One region of the Streptosporangium sp. NPDC053982 genome, then DNA from elsewhere that is predicted to be linked to it. Evidence: riboswitches for the same ligand, from Rfam matches in the RefSeq annotation. Region 1 holds a riboswitch; each other region holds the start of a gene.
What was found. Region 1 has a riboswitch for cyclic di-AMP ahead of ACZ6W9_RS10270 (glycoside hydrolase family 25 protein). Riboswitches for the same ligand answer to the same signal wherever they lie in the genome.
Positions count from the first base shown of each region.

Region 2: it holds a riboswitch for cyclic di-AMP, as region 1 does, so the genes downstream of both, ACZ6W9_RS36660 (VldE C-terminal domain-containing protein) here and ACZ6W9_RS10270 (glycoside hydrolase family 25 protein) in region 1, are expected to answer to the same signal.
Region 3: it holds a riboswitch for cyclic di-AMP, as region 1 does, so the genes downstream of both, ACZ6W9_RS27875 (hypothetical protein) here and ACZ6W9_RS10270 (glycoside hydrolase family 25 protein) in region 1, are expected to answer to the same signal.

Region 1 is NZ_JBVJKQ010000005.1:150,487-160,385, forward strand. Features, by position in the region: gene ACZ6W9_RS10260 (AfsR/SARP family transcriptional regulator) at 1-511, shown strand, start outside; gene ACZ6W9_RS10265 (cytochrome P450) at 696-1,898, shown strand; gene ACZ6W9_RS10270 (glycoside hydrolase family 25 protein) at 1,986-2,735, opposite strand; cyclic di-AMP (ydaO/yuaA leader) riboswitch at 2,747-2,896, opposite strand; gene ACZ6W9_RS10275 (hypothetical protein) at 3,507-4,316, shown strand; gene ACZ6W9_RS10280 (GNAT family N-acetyltransferase) at 4,358-5,032, shown strand; gene ACZ6W9_RS10285 (ArsR/SmtB family transcription factor) at 5,301-5,681, shown strand; gene arsB (ACR3 family arsenite efflux transporter) at 5,681-6,769, shown strand; gene ACZ6W9_RS10295 (arsenate reductase ArsC) at 6,762-7,157, shown strand; gene ACZ6W9_RS10300 (hypothetical protein) at 7,215-7,484, opposite strand; gene ACZ6W9_RS10305 (M28 family metallopeptidase) at 7,969-9,222, opposite strand; gene ACZ6W9_RS10310 (hypothetical protein) at 9,219-9,476, opposite strand; gene ACZ6W9_RS10315 (ArsO family NAD(P)H-dependent flavin-containing monooxygenase) at 9,625-9,899, opposite strand, start outside.
Region 2 is NZ_JBVJKQ010000034.1:516-10,414, reverse strand. Features, by position in the region: gene ACZ6W9_RS36700 (helix-turn-helix domain-containing protein) at 1-32, opposite strand, end outside; gene ACZ6W9_RS36695 (ATP-binding protein) at 309-803, shown strand; tRNA gene ACZ6W9_RS36690 (tRNA-Pro) at 947-1,023, opposite strand; tRNA gene ACZ6W9_RS36685 (tRNA-Gly) at 1,113-1,183, shown strand; gene ACZ6W9_RS36680 (ATP-binding SpoIIE family protein phosphatase) at 1,742-3,463, shown strand; gene ACZ6W9_RS36675 (TIGR03086 family metal-binding protein) at 3,571-4,161, shown strand; gene ACZ6W9_RS36670 (DeoR/GlpR family DNA-binding transcription regulator) at 4,310-5,110, shown strand; gene galT (galactose-1-phosphate uridylyltransferase) at 5,107-6,186, shown strand; cyclic di-AMP (ydaO/yuaA leader) riboswitch at 6,258-6,394, shown strand; gene ACZ6W9_RS36660 (VldE C-terminal domain-containing protein) at 6,436-7,380, shown strand; gene ACZ6W9_RS36655 (MarR family winged helix-turn-helix transcriptional regulator) at 7,436-7,966, opposite strand; gene ACZ6W9_RS36650 (M50 family metallopeptidase) at 8,033-9,340, opposite strand; gene ACZ6W9_RS36645 (LuxR C-terminal-related transcriptional regulator) at 9,532-9,899, shown strand, end outside.
Region 3 is NZ_JBVJKQ010000016.1:16,037-25,935, reverse strand. Features, by position in the region: gene ACZ6W9_RS27925 (adenosylmethionine--8-amino-7-oxononanoate transaminase) at 1-6, shown strand, start outside; gene ACZ6W9_RS27920 (hypothetical protein) at 73-783, opposite strand; gene ACZ6W9_RS27915 (4a-hydroxytetrahydrobiopterin dehydratase) at 990-1,280, opposite strand; gene ACZ6W9_RS27910 (class II aldolase/adducin family protein) at 1,384-2,031, shown strand; gene ACZ6W9_RS27905 (DUF4032 domain-containing protein) at 2,066-3,277, shown strand; gene ACZ6W9_RS27900 (roadblock/LC7 domain-containing protein) at 3,441-3,818, shown strand; gene ACZ6W9_RS27895 (hypothetical protein) at 3,823-4,797, shown strand; gene ACZ6W9_RS27890 (roadblock/LC7 domain-containing protein) at 4,856-5,527, shown strand; gene ACZ6W9_RS27885 (hypothetical protein) at 5,540-5,911, shown strand; gene ACZ6W9_RS27880 (alpha/beta fold hydrolase) at 5,959-6,816, opposite strand; gene ACZ6W9_RS27875 (hypothetical protein) at 7,234-7,989, opposite strand; cyclic di-AMP (ydaO/yuaA leader) riboswitch at 8,233-8,376, opposite strand; gene ACZ6W9_RS27870 (DUF4253 domain-containing protein) at 8,645-9,472, opposite strand; gene ACZ6W9_RS27865 (LysR substrate-binding domain-containing protein) at 9,566-9,899, opposite strand, start outside.

The DNA.
Region 1 (9,899 bases):
GGACGGGATCGCCTGGCCGGACGCGTACGTGCTCGCCGAGCTGGCGCTTTCGAAGGCGCAACTGGCGCGCTGGCGCGGCGAGCCGGACCAGGCGCGCCGGCACCTGGCCGCGGCCCGGGCGACGCTGAGCGAGGAGGGGGAACCGGACGTCTGGCTCCGCGTCAGGGCCTCTGACCTGTACGGCTACCTCGCCGATGACCTCGACGAGGCCCGCGCGCACCGCAGCGAGGCGCTCCGCGCGGCCGTGGAGACGGCATATCCGCAGGCGATCGCCGGGGTGCTGGTCGGGATCGCGGATCTCGCGCTGCGCCGGGGGGACCACGAGCGGGCCGCGCGGCTGCTCGCGGCGAGCGACGCCGTGCGCGGCACCCCGGATCTCTCGCAGCCGGACGTCTCCAGGATCGCCGGGGAGGCACGGAGCCGCCTCGGCGGGACCGCGTTCGCCGAGGCGATCCGCGACGGGCGGCGGCGCGACTGGCACGAGCTGGCCGAGACCGCCCTCGGCCCGTGAGCGTCGCGCGCCGGTCGGCGGCGCGGACGCCGCCGGGGTCCCTGCGGCGACCGGGTCCGGCGCGGGGCGGCGCCGGCGGGCGTGTCAGCGGCCGTGTCAGTACGGCGACGGCCCGGTGTCAGCGCGGCGGGCGATGGTGGACGCCGTTGAGACCCGGCCCTGAAGGCCGACGAGAGGAACCACCATGGAACACACCGTCACCGGGCTGCCCGCCGAGCGCCGGCCCGGCTGTCCCTTCGACCCGCCGTCGGAGCTGGTCGAGGCGCGCGAGCAGGGCCCCATCAGCCGCTACGTCTTCCCCGACGGGCACCGGGGCTGGCTGGTCACCGGGTACGACCTGGTCCGGTCGGTCCTGGCCGACCCGCGGTTCAGCTCGCGCAAGGAGTTCATGCTCCATCACCCGTACATCGACTACAGCGGCGTGGAGACCGTCCCTCCGGCGGGACCGGGCGAGTTCATCCTCATGGACGACCCGCGGCACAGCCGGTACCGCAAACCGCTGATGGGGAAGTTCACCGTACGGCGGATGCGCCTGCTCACCGAGCGGATCGAGCAGATCACCGCCGAGCACCTAGACGCCATGGAGAAGACCGGGCCGCCGGCGGACCTGGTGACCGCGTTCGCCAAGCCGATCCCCGCCGTCGTGATCTGCGAGCTGCTGGGCGTGCCGTACGAGGACCGGGGTTCCTTCCAGGAGAACATCGACAAGTTCCTCAACGGGGAGACGAGCGACGAGGACCTGTTCGCGGCCTACACCGCGACCCAGGGCTACCTCGCGGAGCTGGTGGCCTCCAAGCGCGCCGCCCCGACCGACGACGTGCTCAGCGACCTCACCGACGGCGACCTGACCGACGAGGAGCTGAGGGGGATGAGCCTGATCCTGCTGGCGGCCGGGCTCGACACCACCGCGAACATGCTGGCGCTGGGCACCTTCGCGCTGCTGCGCGAGCCGGAGCAGCTCGCCGCGTGGCGCGCCGATCCGGCGCTCACCGACGGGGCCGTGGAGGAGCTGCTGCGGTATCTGACCGTCGCCAAGATGTTCATGAGGACGGCGCTGGAGGACGTCGAGCTGGGCGGCCGGATCATCGAGGCCGGTACGACGGTCGTCCTGTCGAACCACGCCGCCAACCGCGACCCCGAGCGCTTCACCGACCCCCACGTGCTCGACCTGCGCAGGCGGGAGGGCGGGCACGTGGCCTTCGGCCACGGCGTCCACCAGTGCCTGGGGCAGCAGCTGGCCCGGGTCGAGATGCGGGTCGCGTTCCCCGCGCTGCTGGACCGCTTCCCCTCGTTGCGCCTGGCCGTACCGGCGGAGGAGGTCGCGCTGCGCCCGGAGGTGGCGGACATCTTCGGGGTGAAGAGCCTCCCGGTCACCTGGGACGCCTGACCGCCGAGGGCGGGCGTGGCGGTGTCCGTCCCACCCGGTGGTCCGGGTGGGACGGACACCGGGCCGGCCGGCGCCCCGGCCCGCCGGTCACGCCGACCGGCGGCCCAGGGCGCGGAGCTGGTCCGGGCTCAGCGCGGAGACGTTCTGGTCGATGGGCGAGTCCGAGTACTGGTGGATCGTCCACGCCTTCCAGCCGGCCGGGGGCGTCACGGCGCCCTTCTCCCGGCCGTAGGCGGCCACCCACAGCGGGTACTGCTCCAACCCCGCGCCGTAGGTCTCGGCGAAGTTCAGGCCGCTGTAGAACATCGGCGTGACGCCGGTCCTGGCCTTCACGTGTGCCAGCCACGCCTTGGCCCAGGCGTTGACCTGCTCGACGGAGCGGTCGTCGGTGGCCTCCAGGTCCAGGACGAGCAGGTCGCCACGCCTGGCGGGCTGCGCGTCCACGACGGACAGGAAGTGCTCGGCCTCGGCGATCGGGTCGTTGCCCGGGTGGCCGAAGTGGTAGGCCCCGCGCACGATGCCCTTCTTGTCCAGCTCCCTCCAGTGCCTGGCGAAGGAGCGGTCGCGGAACGTCGTGCCCTCGGTGGCCTTGATGATGCCGAACTGGGCGGAGCTGACGCTCCAGTCGTAGGCGGGCTGGTAGTTGGAGACGTCCAGTCCGTAGGTGAGCGGGCCCGCCTCCTGCTGGGAGACGCGCTGGGCGGCCGCGATGTGCCCGGCGGGCGAGGCGGAGGCCGTGACGGGGGCGATGCCGCCGAGGGCGGCGCCGGTCAGGACCGTGCCCGCGAGGGCCAGGCCGAGACGGTTTCCGAGCGTGCTGATCCGGGGGTTGCGCATGGGGTGTCGGCTCCTTGCTTCCATGTCGCCTACCGGGTTAGCTGTCGGGTTCGGGCATGGAAGTGCCCTACGGACGCATCGATGGGAGATCGTCCGATTCACCCCGGAAAAGGTGGGTCCCCGGTTCCGCTGGGAAGGCGCGGATTCGGCGTCCGCACACCGTCGGCGGGCATTGCCACGGAAACGGCGTCGGGTCCGGTCGATGGAGCGGCTCTCGTGCCGCTGGGGCGGCTTTCGCGCCGCGATGACAAAAGGTATGCGTTGCCCCACGGAAAGGGCAAGTGACCTGCGGCGGAGCGGATCGCGCCGGTGATCCGGAGGGTGTCGGACCACCCTGCCCGCAGGGGATCGGGGCCCATGGTAAAAATTGACGCCTCACCGCCCCGGACCGGGCGGGAACCGGGCCGCCCGCCGTGGCGACCGGACTTCCCGGCGGTCGCCACGGCGGCCGCATCTCGGCCATACGTCCGGTCTGTAGGGATTCGTGGTGTCCCCTTGGTAACAGCTCCGTAAGAGCGCGCCGTTACCTGACGCGTACGGACCGTGATGTTCGGCAGGCTGGGGGGAGATCGGATCCGGCGACGGGGAGGCGAGATGCAGGATGATCATGGTCCGGCCCGCGGGCGCGGTTCCGGTGCGGGCCCCCGCGGTCGCATGCCGTACGGCGGGCCCCCGGGCGGCCCGCCCGGGTCCGCCGCGTCCCCGTCCCGTCCGCCGGTCCGCCCCGAGGCCCGGTACGACGGTCCGGCGCAGAGCCCCGGAGACCCGTTCATGCACGGCTCGCTGGTGGACGCCGGCATCGCCCTCGCCGGTCGGCCGCGCCACCCGGCCGGGGAACGGCCGCGTTCCTGGACGGGTCCGCGTCTCCGGCGCGACCGGCTGCTGCGCCCGGCGCTGATCGGCGCCTTCCTGGCGGCCGCCGGGCTCGGCGTCTGGACCTCCGGCCGGTCCCCGCTGGACGACCGGCCCTCCGCCGTGGCGGCCCCGCTGCCCGCGCCGTCGCTCGCCCCGCACGGCACCGCGGTCGTCCACCCGCCGCAGGCCGCCCGCACGCCCTCCGCCGAACCCGGCAGGGTCATGGTCGTCCGCGAGCTGAAACCACGCCTGGTGCGGCCCCGGGCCGACGCGGCGGACACCCCGGACGGCCGCGCCCCGGGGGAGGAGCGGCGGCACGCCGCGGCACGCCGTACGCCGGAGGCCGCTACGCGGACGGAAGCGGGAACGGAGGCGGGGGCCGGGGCCGGAGGCGGCGGGCCGGGCCACCGGGAGACACGGGGCCTCTCGCGCCCGCCGCACGCCCCGCACGACCGCGGGCACGGGCACGGGCACGGCCCGGGGGCGCCCGCCCCCGAGGCCGGACCGCGGGGCCGGGCCGACGGTGGCGCCCCCGGTGCCCCGGCCCGTGACGCCCGTGACGCCCGGGACACCTCCGCCGGTCCCGGCGGCCACGACGGCTCCGGCGGCGTGGGGCTCCGGTTCGACACCGCCTACGCCTGCCGCGACTTCCGGCCGGACGACTGGCGCCACGACTTCTGCGTCCGGGCGTGGAACGACTACCGCAGAAGCAACGACCTTCCCTAACCTGGGGGCCGCGCCCACCCGCGAGTGAAGGAGCACCGGTAATGGCGCACGATGAGATCACCGGCCGCCGCTCCGTGCCGGCCCAGGACGCCGCCGGTCGGACGGCCGACGGCCACGAGCAGGATGCCTTCGGGCGGGGCCGCTCCGGCGCGGCCGGCCATGAGGAACCCGGCGCGCGACCGGCGACCGCCCAGGCCGCCGGGCCCGACGCTCCGCCGGGGGTGGAGATCCGGCCGATGCGCCGACGCGACGCCGAACAGGTGCTGGCCATCTATCAGGCCGGGCTGGACACCGGCCAGGCCAGCTTCGAGACCCTCGCCCCGAGCTGGGAGGGCTTCACCGCGGCCAGGTTGCCGCACCTGCGCCACGTGGCCTGCGACACCGGCACCGGCCAGGTGCTCGGCTGGGTGGCCGCCTCGGCGGTCTCGGCCCGCCCCGTCTACGCCGGGGTGGTCGAGCACGGCGTCTACGTCCACCCGGGCTGCCAGGCCCAGGGCATCGGCCGGGCTCTGCTGGCGGCGTTCGTCTCCGCCAGCCAGGACGCCGGCGTCTGGACGATCCAGTCCGGCGTCTTCCCCGAGAACGCCGCCAGCCTGGCCCTGCACCGGGCGCTCGGTTTCCGGGTGGTCGGCATCCGCGAGCGGATCGGCCGCCACCACGGCGTCTGGCGGGACGTGGTGATGATCGAGCGCCGCAGCACCTCGACCGGAACCTGAATCGCCGCCCGGGAACATCGGCTGCCGGGCGATGGTCGCACAACCCGCGGCCGGTGTGCCCGGTGTCCCGGGCCTCACCTTTCGCCTTCGTGGAACACCGTTCGTCTGGGGCCGCGTTGCGCTTTTCGCCGAGAGGTGACACGCACACGTGATGGCTGAGGGCCTCGCTGTTGCGAACTCCGTCGCGACTCCTCCGATCTCCCCCTGAAATCGATGTATGTCAATATAGAGAAGTATCGATTTCGATGAATGTCTATATGGAGGACGTGTGGAACCTCTGGAACTCCTGGAGTGCAGCCCGCCGCTGACCCGCGAGCCGCTGGACGCCGGGCAGGCGGCCGGGGTGGCGCGCGTGTTCAAGGCGCTGGGCGACCCGGTACGGCTGCGCATCCTGTCGATCGTGGCCAGCCGCGCCGGCGGCGAAGCGTGCGTGTGCGACATCACCGACGCCTTCGAGCTGTCCCAGCCGACCATCAGCCACCACCTCAAGGTGCTCAAGGAGGTGGGGCTGCTGACCTCTGAGCGGCGCGCCTCCTGGGTGTACTACCGGCTGGTGTCCGAGACGCTGGGCGAGCTGTCGGCGCTGCTGACCCTGCCCGCCAATGAGCCCGCCGGCGTGACGGCCGCTGCAGCGGCGGTGCCGCGGTGATGTCGGCTCAACCCGCACAGGCCACCGCGCCGCCAGCCGGGGTGATCGGCGCTCTGTCGGTGCTGGATCGGTTCCTGCCGGTGTGGATCATCGCGGCCATGGGCGCAGGGCTGCTGCTCGGGCGTCTGGTGCCCGGCCTGGACACCGCGCTGGACACCGTCAAGATCGGTGAGATCTCGCTGCCGATCGCGCTCGGCCTGCTGCTGATGATGTATCCGGTGTTGGCCAAGGTCCGCTACGACCGGCTCGGCACCGTCACCGGCGACCGCCGCCTGCTCCTCTCCTCCCTGCTGCTCAACTGGGTGCTCGGCCCGGCGCTGATGTTCGCGCTGGCCTGGATCTTCCTGCCGGACCTGCCCGAGTACCGCACCGGCCTGATCATCGTCGGGCTCGCCCGCTGCATCGCCATGGTGCTCATCTGGAACGACCTGGCCTGCGGCAACCGGGAGGCCGCCACGGTGCTGGTCACGCTCAACTCCATCTTCCAGGTGGTCGCCTTCGGCGCGCTGGGCTGGTTCTACCTGCAGGTGCTGCCTGGCCGGCTCGGCCTGACGCAGGCCGCACTCGACGTCTCGGCCTTCGACATCGCCTTTTACGTGCTGGTCTTCCTGGGCATCCCGCTGGCCGCCGGCTACGCCTCGCGCAAGCTCGGAGAGCGCGCCCGGGGCCGAGACTGGTACGAGCAGCGCTTCCTGCCGCGCGTCGGCCCGATCGCCCTGTACGGGCTACTGTTCACCATCGTCATCCTGTTCGCCCTGCAAGGCCACACCATCACCTCCCAGCCCGGCGACGTGGCCCGCATCGCACTGCCGCTGCTGGCCTACTTCGCCCTCATGTGGGGCGGCGGCTTCGCGGTCGGCAAGGCGATCGGCCTGCCGTACGACAAGACGACCACGCTCGCCTTCACCGCCGCCGGCAACAACTTCGAGCTGGCCATCGCGGTTGCGGTCGGGGTCTTCGGCGTCACCTCCGGCCAGGCCCTGGCCGGAGTGGTCGGCCCGCTCATCGAGGTCCCCGTCCTGGTCGCCCTGGTCTACGTCAGCCTGGCCGGCCGCCGCCTGTTCAGCAAGGAGCCCGTAGGTGCCTGACAAGCCGAGCGTCCTGTTCGTCTGCGTGCACAACGCCGGCCGATCCCAGATGGCCGCCGGATGGCTCGTCCACCTGGCCGCAGGCCGCATCGAGGTCCGCTCCGCAGGATCGGCCCCCGCCGATCAGGTCAACCCCGTCGCCATCGAGGCGATGCGCGAGGTGGGCATCGACATCACCACCGCCCAGCCCAAGATCCTCACCGTCGACGCGGTCGAGGCGTCCGACGTGGTCATCACCATGGGCTGCGGCGACGCCTGCCCGATCTTCCCCGGCAAGCGGTATGAGGACTGGAAGCTCGACGACCCCGCCGGGCAGGACATCGAGGCCGTCCGCGAGATCCGTGACGACATCCGCGCCCGGATCGAGAAGCTGATCACGCAGCTGTAGCCGCATCACATCAGGGCGGCGTGTGACGTCCGGTCCCGCGCCGCCGGATGGCTGCCGTCAGGTGATGCCTCGGGCGATCTCCCGGACCACCTCACGCCCCGTCGGGGCGACCGCCTCCTGCATCACAAGCAGCAGATCCATCTCAAGGTTCGGGTTGCGCCGCGCCACCTCGGCAGCCAGTTCCTTGAGGTAGTCCCGCGCCGCAACCCGGGCGATCTCCTGCATGAGGACCAGCAGATCCACCTCCAGCTTCGGATGGCGACGGACCAGGTCAGCCGCCAGCTCGGCGACGGTTTGCCGCGCCACCTGGGCCGCGGCCTGTTCCATCGACGCCCCTGGCCCCGAATGGCCGTCGATGCGGGGCCGGCCCGCCGGGGTGGCCCCGGACGATCGGCCCTGGCATCACTTCGGTCTGCGCCTGGCCCCTGATCTGGCTAGTCACCCTCGGTTGCCGCTGTGCTGAGGAGCAGTTCCCGTACGCCCTGCGGGCCGCCTGACGGCGTGCTCGCCTTCATGAGAAAGAACGTCATGCAGATTCTCGACCTGCTCACCGGCCCCCTGCAGGTGGCCTCCGCCGCGGCCGGCCTGTACGCCGCCTCACGCTGGCGCGCCGCCAGCTGACCCGTCGCGTAGAAGGCGAGCCCGCCGAACCGCCTGTCGAGACGCCGCCAGCGACGGTGCCTTCGTCCGCCCAGTCCTCGTCCTTCCCGCAGCCGACGCTCGGATCGCCGCTGGAGTCGTCCGCCACGTCGCCGGAGGCCGACGCACGTCCATGACGATCCCGCTCACACCACGGCACCGCGCACGCCCGTCACAGTGCTGAGACGATCGAGGGCGCCAGGAGCCACACGGTGGCCACCAACAGCCGAGCCGCTGCCACCAGGGTGTCCGGCTGGACGCGGTCGGGGGTTTCGGCGGGGGTCTGGTAGCCGGGCATGCCCATGCCGATGCCGATCGCGGCCAGTCCGGCGGCGGCGTAGCGGCGGTTGTCAGACGCCATCGCGCCGGCCCGCAAGGGCACGTCAACCAGGCGGGCGGCCTGGTCGAGGGTGGCCAGCAGGGCGTGGGCGGGTCCGCCGGCCTCGACGGAGGCGGCCTGGTGCAGGTGCGCGGCGCCGTCGAGGTTGATCACCAGCGTGCCGGACGGCAGGGCGGGCGCGTGGCGGGCCGAGCCCCATGCCCCGCTCTCCTCGGCGTCCAGGAAGGCCACCGACAGATCGGCCCGGAGGGCCGGGGCGGCCGTCAGGACGCGGGCGGCCTCCAGAACGGCGGACACGCCAGAGGCGTTGTCGGCGGCCGCGGGCAGCCGTACGCCGGGATCGTCGCCCACGCCGTCGTAGTGCGCGGTCAGCAGTACCCGCGTCCCGCTCCCCGCGCCCCCGGCGCGGGAGGAGGCGGGGAAGCGGGCGCAGACGTTGCGGCCGTCCGCAGCGACCTGCCGCAGCGGCATCGACCCGGTCACCTGCACCGGCCCGACCGCCAGGGCGTCGGCCAGGCGGGCGTGCAGGTCGGTGCGCAGAGCGATGATCGGGACGGCGCGAGGGGCCGGTCCGGCGATCATCTTGGGCATCCACCCCTCGGCGTCGGTGCCGCGCGCGGCCAGTACTCCGGCCGCGCCGTGGGCCTCGGCTCGTTCGCACGCCTGCGCCCAGTCTCCGGCCTCGGCCAGCACCCATCGGCCGCGCAGGTCGGCATCGGAGGTGGCGGCCAGCGGCGCGGTGTGCGGATGCGGCGAGTCGGCGGAGGCGAGGTGCTCGACGAAGTCCCGGCGGTGTTCCAGGCGCAGCGCCTGATCGCCTGCGCTCCATTCGAGCACCGGGGTGGCGTACAGCTCCCGTACGTCGGCGACGGGGAAGGAGTCGAGTTCGACCTTCGCGCCCAGCTCGCGTAGCCGCTCGGCGAGCCATGCGGCGGCGGCGCCGCCTCCGGGCGTGCCCACGCGCCGACCCGCGTAGTGGTCGCGGGCCAGCTCGTGCACCGTGGCCAGCATCCGCGCCGCCGACACCCGCTCCACGACGGCGGCCAGGCCGGGCGCCTGAGGGAGGTCCGGCGTGGTGGAGGTCATCCGCAGCAGCCGGTGGAGGCTGCCTCGGCGGCCGGAGCGGCGGTTGGGGCCTGACCGCAGCAGCCGGCCTGGGCGGTCTGCTGGGCGACGGCCGTGCTGCCGCAGCAGGCGGTGGCGGCTGCCTCTGCCTGCTGGGCCGTGTCACTGGCCGGGGAGGCGGAGGAGGGGGTTCCGCAGCAGCCGCCGGCGGCGGGCGGTGCGAAAGCCTCTGCCAGGTCGCTGGTGAAGCCGCCGCTGGTCTGGTTCGTCGTCATGGTGGTTGCCCTTCTGCCGGTGCGAGGTCGAGACCATCAACACTTAGATGTATGTCGAATCAGGAGCCACGATCTCACGCTGCTTAGATGTTCGTCAAGATAGACGTAAGTCGAATCAAGGGTGTGAATGACACCGAAGTGCGTGCGCCTAAAGCTGGGCGATGACCTCTGCGGCCAGCTGGCGGGCGGTGCGGCCGGCGCCGATAAGAGTGGCCGAGGCGGGGCCGGTCCAGTCGCCATAGCCGAGCAGGTGCAGGCGTGGCTCGGCCAGGGCGCGGGTGCCGTCGGTGCCGATCACGCCGCCGGGGCCGCGCAGCCGCAACGGGGCCAGGTGGGCCAGGGCGGGCCGGAAGCCCGTACACCACACGATCACGTCGCATGCCGTCGTGCTGCCGTCGGCCCACGCCACCCCGCCGGGAGTGA
Region 2 (9,899 bases), on a different contig from region 1:
GTCGGACCCGATCCCGGGTGGATCTGCGTCACTTCGCCTCCCTGTGCACTTGGGCCAGCGCACACAGTGTCATCACTTCCGGCCGTCATGACAAGGTCCAACGCCGTGGCCGATTCAACGAGCATCCCGCAAGAATCGAAGATGCGGCTGCACGCTGCAACTGCACGTGCATTTGGGTCTTGCAGGGGGCGGCCCGGTGACTCATGATGGCCTAGTGCATATTGGGCTTAAGGTGCACAAGCTCTGACAATTCACAGGCAGCACCAGGCAGTACGGAGATGGCAATGGCGGCGGGAGGCACCGGCAGGATGGTTGAGGAGCCAGAATCGGCTACCGACTACCTGCGGGCGACCCGCGAGGTCAGCTTCGACGATCTCCTTCTGGCCGACCGGCTCGACGGCTCCGACGCCACCGCGTGCCCGCTCCCCCCTCAGGCCGACTCCGTCAAGACCGCGCGGGACGTGACCCGCTCGACGCTGCGCCACTGGGGTCTGTCAGAACTGGGCGACGACGCAGCGCTAGTGGTTTCGGAACTGGTGACCAACGCGGTCCGCTACTCACTGTGCCCGCCCGTCCGTGCCGACGCCACCCCGATCACGCTGATGCTGATGCGCATCTCGGCGCACGTCGTCCTCGCCGTGGCCGACCCGAGCGACGAGGCGCCCACGCCCAAGGAGCCCGATTTCATCTCCGAGAACGGCCGCGGTCTCTACATCGTGGAGACCTACAGCAGGTGCTGGGGATGGGACCACCTCGCCCGCGGCGGCAAGGCCGTCTGGGCCGTCTTCAGCGGGACCGGCTGACCCTCGCCCTGCCGGATCACGGTCGGGCGGGACCCGCGGACCCCGGGGGCCGGCGCGCCGGCCGGGCCGCACGGACCCCGCCCGACCCCGTCGAACGGAAATCGAACGGGAAAGGGCCGACCCGTACGGATCGGCCCCGGCCGTGGTCGGGGTGACAGGATTTGAACCTGCGGCCCCCTGCTCCCAAAGCAGGTGCGCTACCAAGCTGCGCCACACCCCGGTTCGCCGAGTGCGCGCACGGTCCGGAACTCCGGTACGATTACGCCCTGACGACCGGATGAAGTCTAGACCAGACCGGCACCGGCTCGTGCGGACGTAGCTCAATGGTAGAGCCCCAGTCTTCCAAACTGGCTACGCGGGTTCGATTCCCGTCGTCCGCTCCGAATTACGGAAGGCCAGGTCATCCCATGCGGGACGGCCTGGTCTTCCGCTTTTCCGGGGTGTTCTCCCATCCTCCGCCCCGCCGTCCCTCTCGCGAAATCCGTTCGGCCCGTGCGCTCACGGCGCAATCCGTACGGCGGGCCGGGCCGTACGGACCGCGGCGGCCGGGAGCCGGGGGATTCCGCCCTGGCCTGGGGAAGGGCTCTCCGGGCCGTCCCCGGGCCAAGGGGCACGGGATGCGAAACACCGCGCCGCGCCGTACAGGCGTCACAAGACTCATATGGCGAATAATCCGAAATCTCCGGCAAAAATGAGCCTAGACCCTAGATCGTTCCTTACCATTCTTCTTTGGACGTAGCCGAGTTCGTGGAGGGGAACGTGACGAGGTCCGACGGCGTCATCATCAGCGGTGAGCACAGCGGGCTCCCCCACGCCGCTCGCCTCTCACCCTCCAGTCCGCCCACCGCCGGGTCCGGCGGACCCCGCGGACGGTCCTGGGATCCACCCGCGGGCGGCCCGGCCACCCGGCGGACCACGGCCCCCCTCCGGCGGAACGCGTGAACCGCCGCTTCGTCACCAAGGACCCGGCCACCGCGATCCCCCGGATGAGCAGCCCCGCCTCCATGAACGAGCAGCTGTCGCTGCTCAACGCGGCGAGCAAGCGGATCGGCAGCACCCTCGACATGTTCGAGACCGGCAGGGAGCTGATGAACGTCGCCGTGCCGCGGTTCGCCGACGCGGCCGGCATCCTGGTGCAGGACCGGCTGGTGGCCGAGGGAGAGTCCCCCCAGCGCGCCGTCGACGGGTCGGTGCCGGTCCGGCGGATCGCGGTCGGGGTGTCCAGCTCGTCGCCCGGCGAGTACGCCGACGCGTTCCCGGTGGACGAGGTCGTCGTCTACGACGCCTGGACCCCGTACGCCAGGTGCATGGCCACCGGCAACCCGATCCTCTACCCCCGGCTGGGCCGCCGGACCTCCGAGGAGATCGGGCGGTTCGCCAAGCGCGACACGGTGGCCAGGGTGCTGGAGGACAGCTCGTTCCTGGTCGTGCCGCTGAAGGCGCGCGGCCAGGTGCTCGGATTCGTCGTCTTCACCCGCAGGCCGGACAGCGAGCCGTTCGAGGAGCAGGACATCAACCTCGCCGAGGAGCTGGCGGCGAGGACCGCCGTCTGCCTCGACAACGCCCGGCTCTACAACCGCGAGCGGCGCACCGCGCTCACCCTGCAGAGCAGCCTGCTCCCGGTCGACCTCCAGCAGCCCCTGGGCCTGACGGTCGCCTCCCGCTACCTGCCCGCGAGCGACCTGGTCGGGGTGGGCGGCGACTGGTACGACGTGATCCAGCTCCCCGGATGCCGGGTGGCCCTCGTCGTGGGCGACGTGATGGGGCACGGGATCAGGGCCGCGGCCACGATGGGCCAGCTCCGCACGGCCGCCCGCACGCTCGCCAGCCTCGACCTCACCCCCGCCGAGGTGTTGTTCCGCCTCAACCGGATGAGCCAGGACCTGGACGGCAGCCAGATCGCGACGTGCGTCTACGCCACCTACGACCCCGTCACGCGGACCTGTGCGATCGCCTCGGCGGGACACGTCCCGCCGGTCCTGGTACGGCCCGGCGGCGGGGCCGAGCCGCTGGAGCTGCCCCCCGGGCTGCCCCTCGGCATCGGCAACGAACTGGTGGAGATGCGCGAGCTCGTCCTGCCGCACGGCGCCGTCCTCGCCTTCTACACCGACGGCCTGGTGGAGAGCCGCGAGCGGGACATCGACGAGGGGATCGGCATGGTCTGCGACCTGCTGGCCGATCAGAACCCGGACCTGGAGGCGGTCTGCGACCTCACGATCGAGGCCCAGCGCCCCGGGCACGAGCGCGACGACATCGCGCTCCTGCTGGCCAGGGTGCGGGAGCTGGGCGAGGAGGACCTGGCGCAGCTCACGCTCACCCCCGACCCGCGCTCCGCCGCCCAGGCCCGCCGCCTCGTGCGCGCGACGCTGTCGGAGTGGCGGCTGGACCCGATCGCCGACGCCACCGAGCTCATGATCAGTGAGCTGGTCACCAACGCCATCAAGCACGGCTCGGGCATCGTCGAGGTGCGCCTGCTGCGCGGCCCCTCGCTGGTGTGCGAGGTGGCCGACCGCTCTCCGCTGCCCCCGGTCATGCGTGAGGCGGGCAGCGACGACGACACCGGCCGCGGCCTGCATCTGATCAACTGGCTCGCGCACCGCTGGGGCACCCGCCCGACCCCGGACGGCAAGATCGTCTGGGTGGAGCAGCGCCTGCCGTAGGGTCTCCCCGGCCCTGTTCCCCGGCCCCGCCGGAGCCGTGCCCACGGGACGCGATGACTACTCGTCCCGCGGGAGTTACGGTCGAGGTGAGGATCGGGGAGGACATGATGAGCATCGACATACGCGAGGCCTACCGCCGAGCGCTGGACGACTTCGGCGCTCTCGTCCACCGGATCGGGTCCGGGCAGTGGGGGCGTCCCACCCCGTGCGTGGACTGGGACGTCCGCACCCTGGTCGACCACGTGGTCAGGGAGAACCGCTGGGTCCCCCTGCTGCTGGCCGACCGGACCGTGGGCGAGACCGGTGACGCCCTGGACGGCGACATGCTCGGTGACGACGCGCTGAAGGCGTTCGACACCTCCGCCACCGCGGCCGTGCAGGCCGTGTTCGAGGACGGGGCGCTCACCCGCGTCGTCCACCTGTCGTTCGGCGACGCGCCCGGCGGCGAGTACGTCGCGGAGCTGTTCGCCGACGTCCTGATCCACACCTGGGACCTCGCCCGGGCCATCGGCGCCGACGAGCGGCTCGACCCGGAGCTGGTCGACGCCTGCGCGGCCTGGTTCGCCGACGCGGAGAAGGGCTACCGGCAGGCCGGGGTCATCGGGGAGCAGCAGCCGGTCCCCGCGGGCACCGACGCGCAGACCCGTCTCCTTGCGGCCTGGGGCCGCCCGCCGCGGCCCGCCGGAGACGACGGCTAGATCCGTTCGCGGACGGCCTCCGTCCGCCGCCCGGCGGGAACGCCTGCCGGGCCCGCCCGCGGGCCACTCCCATCCACCAGGTTCCAACATCTTCCAACTACCATGGTTGTGGTAATTTGCTGGAATCTGGTGATTTAAGGGGTGGTCAATGCTCGCCCAGCAGCGGCGGCAGGCGATCTTGGACCGGGTGCGCACGAGCGGCGGCGCCCGGGTCGCCGACCTGGTGCGTGAGCTCGGGGTCTCGGACATGACGATCCGCCGGGACCTGGAGGTGCTGGCCGAGCGCGGGCTGGTGGCGAAGGTCCACGGCGGCGCCACCGTCGCCGGGCCCGGCTCCACCGAGGAACCGGGGTTCGCCGCCAAGTCGGCGCGCCAGCAGCCGGAGAAGGAGGCGATCGCCCGGCGGGCGGCCCGGCTGGTACGGCCGGGCACGGCCGTGGCGCTCTCCGCCGGGACCACCACCTGGACGCTCGCCCGCTTCCTGACCGACGTGCCCGACCTGACGGTGATCACCAACTCGATCGGGGTCGCCGACGTCTTCCACCGCTCCCCCCGCGCCGACCGCACCGTCGTGCTGACCGGCGGCGTCCGCACGCCCTCCGACGCGCTGGTCGGCCCGGTCGCGGTCGCGGCGATCCGCGGGCTGCACGTGGACACCCTCTTCCTCGGCGTGCACGGGATGAGCGTGCGCGCCGGGTTCACCACGCCCAACCTGCTGGAGGCCGAGACCGACCGCGAGCTGGTCGCCTCGGCGCACCGGCTGGTGGTGCCGGCCGACCACACCAAGTGGGACACGGTCGGCATCAGCACGATCGCCGGACTGGCCGAGGCGCACGTCGTGGTCAGCGACTCCGGCCTGCCGGAGGAGGCCCGCGAGGAGCTGGCGTCCCAGGTGGGCGAACTGATCATCACCGACCCCCACCAGCGGAACGAGACGGTGAGCTCATGAAACGCACGATCACCCACCTGGCCGACGGCCGCGAACTGCTCTACTTCGACCGGCGGGACGACGCCGACCGGAGCGCGGCCGACCTGCGCGACCTGCCGCCCCGCCCCCCGGCCTCCGAGCTGCGCTACGACCCTCTCACCGAGGAGTGGATCGCGGTGGCCGGGCACCGCCAGAGCCGCACGTTCCTGCCCCCGGCCGACGAGTGCCCGCTGTGCCCCTCGGCCCCCGGCCGGCTCACCGAGATCCCCTCATCCGACTACGACGTCGTGGTCTTCGAGAACCGCTTCCCGTCCTTCTCCGGCCAGCCGGTCGACGCCGTTCCGGTCGGCGGGCTGAGCGAGGTCCGCCCGGGGACCGGGCGGTGCGAGGTGGTGTGCTTCACCTCCGACCACGGCTCCTCCTTCTCGCGGCTGTCCCCCGAGCAGGTCGATCTGGTCATGGAGGCGTGGATCGACCGTACGGCGGAGCTGTCGGCGCTGCCCGGGGTGGAGCAGGTCTTCTGCTTCGAGAACCGGGGCCCCGAGATCGGCATCACCCTGGCCCACCCGCACGGGCAGATCTACGCCTACCCCTACGTGACCCCCCGGACCCGGCTGTCCCTGGAGGCGGCCGAGCGGCACCGGAGGCGGACCGGCGGCAACCTGTTCGCCGACGTGCTCGCCGCCGAGCGGGAGGCGGGCGTCCGCGTGGTCGCCGCCAACGAGCACTGGACGGCGTTCGTGCCGGCCGCGGCGCGCTGGCCGGTCGAGGTCCACCTCTACCCCCATCGCCGGGTTCCCGGCCTGGGGTCGCTGGAGGCCGCCGAGCGGGCGGCGTTCGGCCCCCTGTACACCCGGGTCCTGCGCGCCCTGGACGGGTTCTTCGGTGTGCCCCTGCCGTACGTGGCGGCCTGGCACCAGGCGCCGGTGCACACCGGCCGGGATCTGTCGTACGCCCACCTGGAGGTGTTCAGCATCCGCCGGGCGCCCGACAAGCTGAAGTATCTGGCCGGGTCGGAGTCCGCGATGGGCGCCTTCGTCAACGACGTGCTGCCGGAGGACACGGCCCGCCGCCTGCGGTCCCTGGTCGGGGAATGACCGGCGGACGGTCACGGGACGGGGTCGCGTGACCGTCCGTTTACCATTACTATCCTCACCCATTGGACTTAATGTCCGATATGCCTAATTCCGGGTGCGTCGCCCGGGAGCCGGGGAACCACCGCACCCGGGGTGAATCCACTTCGGTGGAAGGGCTCTCTCCCGCCCGAACCCGTCAGCTAACCCGGTAGGCGGTAGGAGAGGAGAGCCGTGGCGGCCCCGTCCCCCACGTCCCGTCGCCGTGCGGCCATGACCGTCTCCGCGGTCTCGGCCCTGGTGTTCGTCCTCGCCGGCGGGCCCGCCGGCGCCGACCCCAAGCCGTCCGAGTCCGAACTGCGCGCCGACCTGGCGAAGCTCACCGAGAAGGTCGACGGGCTCATCGAGGACTACGCGGCCAAACGGGAGTCGCTGCGCGAGGCCCGGCAGGCCGAGAGCCGGGCCAGGGCCGCCCTTGCCGAGGCCGAACGCGCCTACGCGGAGGCCAGGAAGCAGGTCGCCGGCATCGCCAGCCTCCAGTACCAGGGCGGTCAGCAGGGGGGCGGGAGCGACCTGCCCTCCCTGCTGACCGCCCCCCGGATGGACGGCGCGGCGGTCACCGCCCAGCTCGCCGCCCAGCAGGGCGCCCACCTCCGGACCTTCGCCCAGAGCCGGGACCTGCGCGGCCGGGCGGCCGAGGAGGCCGCCCGGCTCACCGGCCGGATCGCCGAGGAGGGTGACGCCGTGGCCGCCCGGCGCCGCGACGCCGAGAAGGCCATCGCGGACATCAGGCGGAAGCTCGACGCGCTCGTCCCCGTGGGCTCGGGCCGTCGCACCGACGGCAGCTGGGCGCCCCAGCTGCCCACCGGCTCCGACAACATCACCGACCGTACCCGGATCATGCGCGAGGCGGTCGGGAAGCGGTTCACCCTCCCCCACGAGGTCGGCTGCTACCGCTCGGAGAACGACGGCGGCGAGCACCCGCTGGGCCGGGCCTGCGACTTCATGATGAGTACCGGCGGATCGACGCCCACGGCGGCCCACGTCGGGCTCGGCGACGAGATCGCCGCCTGGGCCCTCAAGAACAGGACCCGGCTCGGGGTGAAGTACGTGATCTGGCGTCAGCGGATCAACAGCGGCACCGGCTGGCACGCCATGTCCGACCGCGGCGGCGTCACCGCCAACCACTTCGACCACGTCCACATCTCGATGTACTGACGGACCCGGCCGGACGTTTCCCGGCGTACCGACGGACCCGGCGGGATCGGCGGCGTCACGGGCGGGTGACGGCGACGTCCGTCGTCCCCGCCGCCTCGGCGACCATCCGGTCCAGGCCGGCCAGGTCGGCCGGGCGGGCGACGGCCGCCTCCGCGAAACGGGCGAGCAGCCGGGCGAACGCCTCGCGGTCGGCCTCCGTCCAGTCGGCGATCAGGCCGTCCAGGTAGGTCCGCCGGTAGCGGACGACCACCTCCAGCACCCGGCGGCCACGCTCGCTCAGCACGAGACGGGCCCGCCGGGCGTCCACCGCCGACTCCTCCCGTGCCACCAGACCCGCGCCGATCGCGTCGTTGACGAGCCTGCTGGCGGTGGACGGGTCCACGTCGAGCTGCTCGGCGACGGCGCCCACGGTCACCTCGGGGACGTCCAGGCTCAGCTTGTGCACCGCGTGCACGACCATCACGTTCGACATCTGCACCGGCCGGGGCGGCTCACCCGCCCGGCGGGCACGCAGCGGCCGGGCCCAGATCCGGCGCAGCCGGAACAGCGCCACGTCGATCGCCGCTCCCGGCGTCCGGTCGTTCACGGCGTACCCCTACGGCGGGTACGGCCCGCCCGCGGCGCGCCGTACGGGACGGATGGTCACGAAAGATCAACCCAGCAGGCGGATCGGGTTGAAGACGTCGGCGTACGCCAGCAGGCCGGCCATGACGATCATCACCAGGGCGATGGCGTAGGTGAGCGGGAGCGCCTTGGCGATGTCCACGTGGGAGGGGGCGGGACGGCGCGTCACACGGGCGAAGCCCCGCTTCAGGCCCTCCCACAGCCCGCCGGCGATGTGGCCGCCGTCCAGCGGGAGCAGCGGGATCAGGTTGAACATGCCGATCGCCAGGTTGAAGACGGCCAGCAGGTTGATGAAGATGACGACCTTGCTCTCCAGCGGGGCCGAGGAGGCCACGATCTCCCCGCCCATGCGGCCGACGCCGACGATGCCCACCGGGCCGTTCTTGTCGCGCTCCTGGCCGGAGAAGGCGGCGTTCCAGACGCCGACCATCTTCTCCGGGAAGCGCAGCAGCGCGCCCGCCGTCAGCGAGGTGGTGTCCCACATGTGGGAGGCGACCGCGCCGAGGCTCTGCCGCTCGGTGACGACCACCGGGCTGACCCCGAGGTAACCGACGCCCTTGTCGATCTTCCCGGGCTCGTCCAGCGACTCGCGGTCCTGGGCGATGAGGTTCGCGGTCACGGTCATCGGCCGGCCGTCCCGCTCGATGCCGATCGCCAGCGGGCCGGCGCCGTGGGAGCGGATGGCCCGCGTCGCGGCGTCCCAGCTCGCGACGGGCCTGCCCGCCACCGACACCAGGACGTCACCGGCGCGCAGCCCCGCCGCGGCGGCCGGGCTGGGCCTGTCGGTCGCGGCGCACCCGGCCCCGGGGTTCTTCGCGATCTCGGCGGAGGTCTTGACGCACTGCGGGACCGAGGAGATCTGGTTCTTCTGGACGGCGACGCCGAAGCCCATCATCACGACGGCGAACAGCACGAACGCCAGCACGAAGTTCATCGCCGGGCCGCCCGACATGACGATGACCTTCTGCCACCAGGGCTTGCGGTAGAAGACCCGGTCCTCGTCGCCGGGGCGGACCTCCTCCATCGCCGCGTCGCGGGCGTTCTCGATGAGGCCCTGCCACGGCCCGGTGGAGACCGAGCGCAGCGTGCCCGGCGCGTCGGTGGGCCGGGGCGGCAGCATGCCGATCATCCGGATGTAGCCGCCGAAGGGGAGCCACTTGACGCCGTACTCGGTCTCGCCCTTGTGGCGCGACCACAGCGTGGGGCCGAAGCCGACCATGTACTGGGTGACCTTGACGCCGAAGAGCTTGGCGGGCACCAGATGGCCGATCTCGTGCAGGCCGATCGAGACCATGAGTCCCAGGAGGATGATGAGGACCCCGACGAGCCAGCTCACAGGTCGTACTCCCCGGTCGTTTATGTGCGGGCGGCTTCCAATGGAGACTAACCCACGCTCCGTGGTTCCAGAGTGCCACAGAGACGGACCCTCCGGATCAAGACCCTTGCGCCGGGTTGACCGAATGGGGACACTTCGTTGACAGTAAGCGATCGTGCGGTCACCCTGTGAGAGGCGCTGGGGGGAAACTTTTGATCGGGATCCTGATTGCCGAGCACCTGCCGCTGGTCCGACGGGGCCTGGTGGCCTCGTTGGCGTGCGAGTCGGACCTCAAGGTGGTGGCGGATGTCGAGCGCGGCGAGGAGGTACTGCCCGCCGTGCTGCGACACCGCCCCGACGCGGCGGTCGTCGATCTGGATCTGCCCGACGTCGACGGTTTCACCGTCGCGCTCCGGCTGCACGAGGACGTCCCGTCCTGCCGGACGCTCCTGCTGTCGCGCCACCCCAGCGCCGGCCAGGTACGGCGGGCCTTCTCCGTGCACGCGCTCGGATTCATGAGCCTGGACGTGCAGCCCGAGCAGCTCGCCGACGGCGTGCGGCGGGTGGCCGCCGGGAGACG
Region 3 (9,899 bases), on a different contig from region 1:
GCATGAGAGTGACGCGGGCGACGTACGGCTGTCGGTTCGGCATGGGGGTGACGCGGGCGAGGCGCGGCGCGGTCAGCTCGGCATGAGGGTGACGCAGGCGACGCGGGCGCCGGCCGCGCCGGCGTCGGGGCCGGACGCCTTGGTGGGCTCGGCGTGGATGACGAGGGAGCGGGGCCGATGGGCCGGGGTGAACGCCCAGTCCTGCCGGGAGGTGGCCGTGGCCGCCCCGGTGGCGTCGGTGGTGAAGTCGAGCCAGAACTCGGTGGCGGCGCTCGCCCCGGCGGTCTCGTGCCCGTGCCCCGCGTCGGCACGCGGGTGACCGCCCTTCGCGTCATGCCCGTGACCGGCCTTCGCCCCGGGTCCGTGGTCCGTGCCGGGATGTGAGTGGCCGGGGTCACCGGGTCGCCGGAAGTGCGGGCCGGCGGCGGCGGGCTTCTTCCCGCAGGGGTCGACGTGCAGGTGCGCGCCGTACGTCCGGCCGGGGAGGAAGCCGCTGACCGTGGCCGTGGTGACGGCGAACACCGACCCCGACTCGGCGGTCACCTGGACCGAGGCGCCGGGCGGCGCCAGCGCGGCGTCGTAGACGATCGCCGTGGCCTTGGGGGTGGCCGCGGTGAGCACTCCGCCCCCGGAGAGACGGACCGCGGCCGGAGGCGGGTCCTGGGCCGGGATGGGGTCCTGGGCGGGGATGTGGCCCACCGGGTGGGACGCCACCTCCCGCTGCTCCCCGCAGGCCGCGCAGAGCAGCCCGGCGGCGGCGAGGACGACGACGGCGGCACGCATACGGCATCTCCTTCGGCGGATACGGCGTGGGCGGCCACTCTATTGAGTGACCGCATGATCACGCATGGTATTCGCCGTTCCCGTCGCGGCCGCCCCACCGCCGGCCGGGAGCGGCCGCCCGCGCCGCCGTCCGGTGGTCCGCCGTCCTCCCGGGCCCGCCCCGGCGAGCGGGTCTCCCCGCCGGCCGGCCGTTCCCGCCGCCGCCGTCAGGCGTGGGAGGCGGCGATCTCGTCGATCCGCGCGGCCAGGGCGAAGTCCAGCTCGGTCAGGCCGCCCGCGTCGTGGGTGGTCAGGGCGAAGCTGAGCTTGCGCCAGCGGATGTCGATGTCGGGGTGGTGGTTGAGCTTCTCCGCCTCGACGGCGATCTCGTCGACGATGCGGATCGCGGTGGGGAAGTCGCGGGCCTCGATCACGCGGCAGATCTCATGGCCCTCCAGCCACCATTCGGGTACGTCGTTCATCTTCCGGGTCACGGCGGAGTCGTCAAGCGGGTCCATCGGGCCATGACATCACACCGGGGACGGCCGCGCGGGTACGGCCCGGCGTCCGGTGCGTGGACCGGGTTTGCTGCCTTTCGTCGCGAACGCCTACTTTGATCGCATGTTGCTGGCGGAGCAGCGGCGCCTGCTGTGTGAGTACGGCCGCCGGGTGGTCGAGACCGGACTTGTGCTCGGGACGTCCGGGAACCTCAGCGTACGCGCGGGCGACCTGGTCGCGGTCACCCCGGCCGGGGGCGCCCTGGACCGGCTGGAGCCGGAGTCGTGCCCGGTGGTCGACGTCGGGGGCCGCCTGGTCGACGGGGATCTCCAGCCGTCCTCGGAGACCCCGATGCACCTGGCGGTGTACGCCTCCGCCGACGTCCGGGCCGTGGTGCACACCCACTCCACCTTCGGCACCGTGATCGCCACGACCATGACCGAGCTGCCGCCGATCCACTACAACACCCTGCTGCTGGGCGGCGTCGTCCGGGTGGCCGGATACGCCACCTACGGCACGCCCGAGCTGGCCGCCAACGTCCGGGCCGCGCTCGACGGCAGGCGCGCCGCGCTGCTGGCCAACCACGGCGGGGTCACCGTCGGCGACGACCTGGAGGCCGCCTTCGAGGCGGCCCGGCTGCTGGAGTGGCTCTGCGAGGTCTACGTCCGCGCCAGGTCCGTGGGCGAGCCCCGGGTGCTCACCGAGGAGCAGCTCGCCGCGGTGACCCACCGTTCCCGGAATCCCCCGGAGTTCCCGCGCCGCGGCGATTGACCGCCCCGCCCCACCCCCGTCGGAGGTTCGACCCATGCCCCTGCAGCTCACCGGCACCCCCGGCGATCCCGACCTGATCCGGCTGCCCTGGGACCGGCCGCTCGCCGAGTGGCCCGAGCACCACCTCGTCTCGCTCCCGCGGGGCATCTCGCGGCACGTCGTACGCTTCGCCCGCCTGTCGGGCCGGGTCTACGCGATCAAGGAGATCAGCGAGTACTACGCCAAGCGGGAGTACCGCCTGCTGTGGGACCTGCACCGGATGGACACCCCGGCGGTGGAGCCGGTGGCCGTGGTCACCGGGCGGACCGGCCCGGACGGGGAGCCGCTGGACTCCGCGCTCATCACCCGTCACCTGCAGTTCTCGCTGCCCTACCGCGCGGTCATGTCGGGCACGCTCCGGCCCGAGACGCTCAACCGGCTGCTGGACGCGCTCGCCGTGCTGCTCGTGCGGCTGCACCTGACCGGGTTCTACTGGGGCGACTGCTCGCTGTCGAACGTGCTGTTCCGCCGGGACGCGGGCTCGTTCGCCGCCTACCTGGTGGACGCCGAGACCGGCGAGCTGCACCCGATGATCAGCGAGGGGCAGCGCCTGTACGACATCGACGTGGCGCACGTCAACATCTTCGGGGAGATGCTGGACCTCCAGGCGGGCGGCCTGCTGCACCCCTCCATCGACCCCGAGGAGGTCGCCGGCTCGGCCCGCGACCGCTACCACGGCCTGTGGGGCGAGCTCACCTCCGACGCCATCATCGAGGAGGTGGACTGGCACGTCATCGACCAGCGCATCCGCCGGCTGAACTCCCTGGGCTTCGACGTCGCCGAGATGATGGTCCGCCGCAAGGCGGGCACCGGGCGGCTGATCGTCCGTCCCAAGGTCGTGGACGCCGGCCACCACCAGCGCCGGCTCCTGCGCCTGACCGGCCTGGACGTGGAGGAGAACCAGGCCAGGCGGCTGCTCAACGATCTCGACTCCTTCCGGGTGTCGCACGGCCTGCGCCACGAGGACGAGGCGATCGTGGCGCACCGCTGGCTCGCGGAGGTCTTCCTGCCGACGGTGGACGCGGTCCCCGGGGAGCTGCGCGGCAAGCTGGAGCCGGCCCAGTTCTTCCACGAGGTGCTGGACCACCGCTGGTTCCTGTCGGAGGAGGCCGGCGGTGACGTCGGGCTGACCGCCGCGGTGGAGTCGTACGTGAAGCACGTTCTCGTTCACAAGCCGTATGAGGAAGCGCTCATCTCCGATGAATGAGCCGGGGTGGATGATGTTTCCCCCCTAGGGATGAACATCCTTATCCTCGGATGGGAAATATCACCTCCTGACATATCTATCTTTCACATAGAAAGCTTCCTTCCTCAGGAATGTCCCTACGCTGACCGGGCGACGCCTTGGAGTCGTCGGCGAGGGAGGTCCCGTGCTCGGAATCGAAGACTGCGTGACGGAGGCCATGGCCATCCCCGGCGCGCTGGACGCGCTGCTGATCGACCAGACCAGCGGGATGGCGGTGGCGGTGGGCGGCGGCCGCGACGAGGACGTCGACGGGGCGGCCGCCGCACTGAGCGAGACCCTGCGGGCCGCGATGGACGGCCTCGCCCTGAATTCACCCGGCGGAACGATCCGAATAAACGACATGATCGTAACCGCGGATAACGGACATCATTTACTCCGGCCGATGGAAACGGCCTTCGACGGCCCGCTGGTGATTTATGTCCGCCTTGACCCTGAACGCTCGAACCTCGCCCTCGCCCGCCACCGCCTGCGGTCCATTTCCGGCCGACTCGTCACGACGTGACGCCATGCCGACGATGGAGAGCGTTCTCAGCGACCTGGCCGAGGACCGCGTCACCGGCGCGCTGCGCCTGGACGAGGCGGGGACGGTCTACCTGACCGACGGCCGGGTGACCTACGCCGAGACCCCGGCCGTCCCAAGGCTGGAGGAACTGCTGACCGCGGGCGACAGGATCCCGGCGCAGGCCGTACGGCAGGCCAGGCAGGCGGCCACCGAGGACCGGCCGGGCGGTGAACGGCTGGTCGGGCAGGGCGTGCTGACCCGCGGCGAGCTGGAGTTCTGCGTGCTGAGCGCGGTGCTCGACGCCGCGTACTTCCTGTCCGGCGCGGCCGCGCACCGGAAGGGGTTCCGTTCCGGGGACCGGCACTGGCTCGGACCCCAGTGGTACTTCGACGTCGCCGGGCTGTCCCGGGAGTGCGAGCGGAGGAGGGCCCAGTTGGACCGTGCCTGGCCGTCCGGCGAGCTGGACACGCTCCCGGTCGTCCCCCTGGCGCGCATCCCCGCCCAGCGGGTGGTGCTGACCTCACTGCAGTGGGAGGTCCTGGTCGCGGCCGACTCCGCCGCCACCCCCGCGGAGCTGGCGCGCAGACTCGGCCGGCCCGCCTACTCGGTGCTGCTCGCCGTACGGCGGCTGGCCGCGGCGGGGCTGCTCCGCGTCCCGGAACCGGGCGAACGGCCCGGGGTCGCGCCCGTCTCCGGGACGGGGGCACCGGCGTCCCGGATCCCGCAGGCGCCGTCACCCCCGCAGACGCCGCGGGCTTCACAGGCACCGTCACTCCCGCAGAAGCCGCAGACGCCGTCGGCCCCGCCGGCGCTGCCGCGGCGCCCGAAGACCACCGGGGAGCCCCGGGCGGGCGGGGAACCCCGGGACGGCGCCGCGGGGGGCACCGCGTCCGCGCGGTGGCTCCCCGCGGCGACCGGGGACCCCGCCGACGTGAACCTGCTCATCCGGCTGAGGAACGCACTGGAGGCACTGACATGAGCTCGTCCCGATGCCGCTGAGGTTGCGGACGTTGAAGCTGATCGGAAGGAGACCGCCGGTGGAGGCGCGTGACCGGGAACCGCAGGCGACGCTGCCGACACGCGACCGGCCGTACCCGGATCCCGCCGCGTCCCGCGACCGGGACCTCGTGCCGTTCCGCGAGTCCGGCGCCGAGTCTCCCGGACCCGCCACCGGACCGTCCGGACCGTCCGGACCGTCCGGACCGTCCGGAGCGGGCACGCCGGGCACGCCGGGCACGCCGGGCACCGTACCGGCGTCCCCCGCACAGACCCCTTCCACGCCGGACGGGGAGGGGGTGTCGCGCCGCGAGCGGGCCCGGCGGGAACTGGCCCTGCTGCGCGACCGGCTGCACGAGGAGATGGCGCTGCTGCGCGAGCGCGTGCCGGAGGTGAACGGAAGCATCGCCTGCAGCGTGGACGGCCTGACGCTGGCGAGCGACCTGCGAGGCGAGACCGAGCAGATCGGCGCGCTGTCCTCCGCGGTGCTCGCGCTCAGCAGCCGGCTGACGGCCATGGCCGACAAGGGCTCCTTCGAGGAGACGCTGATCTCCGGTGACAACGGCTACGCGGCCTTCTACGCCGCCGGCCCCACGATCGTCCTCACGGTGCTCGCCCGGCCCGGGACCAACCTCGGGCTGCTGCGCCTGGAGGGCCGCAAGACGGCGGTGAGAATGGCCGCCCTCACGTCCCGCACATCGACAACCCACTGATCGGAGTCAGACATGGGCAACATGGATATCTCTCTCAAGGAAATGATGGGCATCGACGGCGCGGTCGGCGCGGTCGTCGTCGACTACAACAGCGGCATGGCGCTGGGCGCGCTCGGCGGCTCCAAGGACCTGGACCTCCAGGTGGCCGCGGCGGGCAACACCGAGGTCGTCAAGGCCAAGCTGCGGACGATGGACTCCCTCGGCCTCAAGGACACCATCGAGGACATCCTCATCACGCTCAGCGCGCAGTACCACATCATCCGCCCGGTCACCGGCCGGAGCGGCAAGGGTCTCTTCCTGTACCTGGCGCTGGACCGCAACCGGGGCAACCTGGCGCTGGCCCGGCACACCCTGCGGATGATCGAGGAGAGACTCGAGGTCTGATCCTCCGGTACGGCTCCGCGCACCGGGAGCGCGGGCCGTACCGGAGCTCACCGCTCGGCGGAGGCGGTGAGCTCACCGATCGCGTCGGCGAAGGCCGGCCAGAGCAGGCGCGGCAGGTCGTGGCCCATGCCGGGGAAGGTGACCAGTCTGGCGCCGGGGATCGCGTCCGCCGTGGCGATCCCCCCGGCCACCGGGATGAGCTGGTCGGCCTCGCCGTGCAGTACGAGGGTGGGTACGGTGATCTTCCCGAGCAGCGCCGTACGGTCGCCCGAGGCCAGGATCGCGGCGAGCTGCCGGGCGGTCCCGGCCGGGTCGAGGCCGCGGTCGTAGCTGAGTTCGGTGATCTGGGCGACGCGCTCGCGGTCCATCCGGTATCCGGGGGATCCGAGGATCTCCCAGGTGCTCAGCGCCTGACGGATCGCGGCCTCGCGGTCGGGCGGCGGCGGCGCCATGAGCACCGCCATCGCCGCCTCGGTGGGCGGGGCGACCGCGTGGCCGGGGGTGGACATGATCGAGGTGAGGCTCCGCACCCGGCGCGGATGGCCGATCGCCATCGCCTGGGCGATCATGCCGCCCATCGAGGCGCCGACCACGTGGGCCGACTCCCAGCCGAGCGCGTCGAGCAGCCCGGCGGCGTCGTCGACCATGTCGTCGAGCAGGTAGGGGGCCCGGCCGCCGCCGAGGGCGGGCGCCCCGGCGTCGTTCAGGTGGGTGGACTCGCCGGCGTCGCGGTTGTCGAACCGCACCACGTGGTGCCCGCGGCCGGCGAGCAGCTCGCAGAACTCCTCGTCCCAGTGGATCATCTGGGCGCCGAGACCCATGATCAGCAGAAGCGGCCGGTCGCCGGGAGACCCGAAGGTCTCGTAGGCGATCTCGATGCCGTTGGCCCGGACGCGCGTCGTCATGTCGCTCCCTCTCCCCCGTCCGTCCCCGGGCGGGCCGGGTGGCCGCCCGGACGGTTCCCGCCGCCCGGAGACGACGGACCGGTAACCCGGAACAGAATGTCATTCTGCCCAGGTCGGGGCAAGACATCCCGTGCCGAAGGGCCGGAGAGCGAAAAGCAGGAGCGGACGCCCTGCGCCGGCGTCCGCTCCCGTGTCCAGGAAAGGCTGAGGTGAAGCTCTTCGCTTCCGGCCGTCACGGCCTGACCGGGCCGTCACGGCCCGGTGGGGCCGTCACGGCCCGGTGGAACCCTTATGACCCGGTGAGCCGTCACGGCCCGACGGTGCCGCCCTGGCGCGGGGCGGCGTCGTGACGGTCCGGCGGCGGCGCCGTGACGGTGCGGCGGCGCCGTGACGGTGCGGCGGCGCCGTTCCGGCCGGTTACGGCTTGACGGTGATCTGGACCGGCTTGGCCGGGTCGCCGTCCCGCTTGCCCCAGGCACCGGTGGAGAAGGGGACCGGGTCGTTCTTCTTGCCCGGACCGTCGCCCCACTTGGTGATGACGTAGTCGACCTTGATGTGGCCCATGCCGCCGTTGCCGTCCACGCCGAGGGTGCCGGGGTTGAACGTGCCGCCGGTCAGGTCGGCGAAGGTCTTGGCGTCGAGGTCGATCATGACGCCGCTGCTGGAGGGGACGCCGGGGCCGCGGTCGCCGACGAAGAACTTGGCCTTCTTGCCCTTGTAGATGACGTAGCCCTCGGTGAACAGCGGCCAGCTCGGGCTGGCGATCATGCCCTTCTGCATCGGCTTGCCACTGGCGGGGAGGCCGGTGTCACCGGCGCGGCCGGAGGAGTCGTCCCAGAAGTAGGAGGCCTTGGTCTGGCCCTTCAGCATGACGGTCTTGGTGACCTTCTGCGGCTTGGCGGGGGCGGCCTGCTCCGGCGCGGCGGCCTGCCCGGGAGCGGCCTGCTCGGGAGCGGCGGCGGCCTGGGCGGGGGCGGCCTCGGGGACCGCGGCCGCGACCGGCTCGCTCACCGCGGTGACCCCGGCGCCGGCCGCCGAGGCGGCGGGCGCGTCCCGGTCGACCGAGGGGAGGGCCGAGACGGCGGCGGCGGAGGCGAGGAGCCCGGCGCCGACCAGGCCGGCGACGGCGTATCGGGTCTTGCGGGCGGACGTGCGGGGATCCAGGGAAGGCATGAGGAAACGAACTCTTTCGCGAGGGAACGGGGCAGCCGGACGCCATGCGTGAAGGGAGGCGTCGGCGGGGTCGCGCTCACAGGGAAGAAGAGGCGCAGGGATGGATCAGGTGGCGCTACACGGAGCGCTGGGGGATGCCGCGACCGATCGCGGCGGAAGAACCCAGGGGATGTGAAAGTCTCAGAGGACCGGCAGCGAAATGCGGTATACCGGTACGAAGGTGGCGCGGTCTCCCACTGAGGGATCTCCTCTCCATCTCGTCTACCGGGTTAGCTGACGGGTTCGGGCGGTGGAGTGCCCTACCACCGCGTTCGCGGCGGATTCACCCCGGAAGGTGGGTCCCCGGCTCCCATGCCATGACGGCTTCGGGATTCGACGTCGGCCCGGTCGCCCCCTCGGATGAGGGTGCAGGTCACCTGCCGATGACTAGGACACTACCGGGCAAATCAGACAAAGCAAAGCAGAACCCATGGAATGACCAGAAGATCTACCTTCTATGGCCAAGAAAGGGCACATGATCCGGTTTATCGGCCCCTGAACCGGCGCGGACCAGGGCGTACACGCCGTGGCGAACCACATACGGGTGATTCACCGCCGCCATTTCCCGCGGCCCGCGGTCCCGCCCGGAACCCCGGGAAACGGCCGCCCGCCCCGGTCAGTCCCACCAGAACGACCAGGCGTTCCTGCCCATGATCTGCTCGGCGTAGCCGGCGAGCGTGCCGGCGCTGTAGACGACGCTGTCCGGGCAGAACGTCCAGTGCTCCGCCGCGACGTGCAGGGCGTGCTCCGCCGTCGTGGGGGGCGCCGCGACGCTCAGGTCGAGGGTGTTGAAACCCACGCCCACCAGCCGCGCCCCGAACCGCTCCTCCCAGCTCCGCACCACGGCGGCCAGCGGGACCATCCACTCGTTGTGGTTCAGCGCGCCCTGCCACCCCATGACGGCCAGCGCGTCGGCCCCCCGGTCGACGGCCACCAGGCCCAGAGGGGTCCTGCGCTCGGCGACCAGCCCGGCGTACCAGTCGGCGACCACGTCGGGGTCGGTGGCGAGCCTGCCCGCGGGGGCCGGACCCGGGCACCGCGCGCCGAACGGAGCCAGCAGCTCCAGCTGCTCGGCGTCCGCCCTCTCGGTCCAGTCGGCCCAGACCTCCGCCATGAAGGCGGCGGTGTGATAGTTGTCGATCTCCTCCACCGTGTCCGGGGCGATCTGCCCGGACGACCACGGCTGGACGGAGTCCTCCAGCAGCAACGGCCACAGGCCCGAGCGCGGGTGCTCGGCCCGCAGGCCGGACCACAGCCCGGCGGAGACCGGCTCGTCACTGAGCCAGAACGCCGGACGATAACCGACCATCAGCTGGGAGTAACCGGGGTCGGGCCACACCACGTCGCCTGGAGGCAGCTCGACCGAGAGCGCCCGCCCCTCACCGCCGCCGGCGAACAGCTGGCCCAGCAACGGCGGAAGTTGCCCCCGCTCGCAATCGCTCATCCCTGTCGATCCGATCCTGACCACGGACCAATTTTGGCCTGTCAGGCGGCGGGAGGACAGTTCTCCCCCCAGCGCGGCCGAAAAACACCGCCTTCACGGCCCTCGCGGGGAGGGCCGAGGGGCCGTCGCGGGCTCCGCGAGCTCGCGGACCACCTCGGCGAATCCGCGCACCAGCGGGTCGTCCGCACCCCTGGGCCAGGCCAGGGCCACCCGCAGCGGCTCGACGTCGGTGAGGGGCACCCAGGCCAGGTCGGGGCGGGCGTAGTAGCGGGCCATGCTCGACGGGGCGAAGCAGACGGCGGCGCCCTCGGCCACCTGCTCCAGCATCTCCTCGACGTTGTCGTTGGTCGGCCCCCAGCGCGGGGCGGAACCGTCCGGCCGGGGGTTGACCGCCCACCATTCCACCCATTCGCGCGGCGCCCGTTCG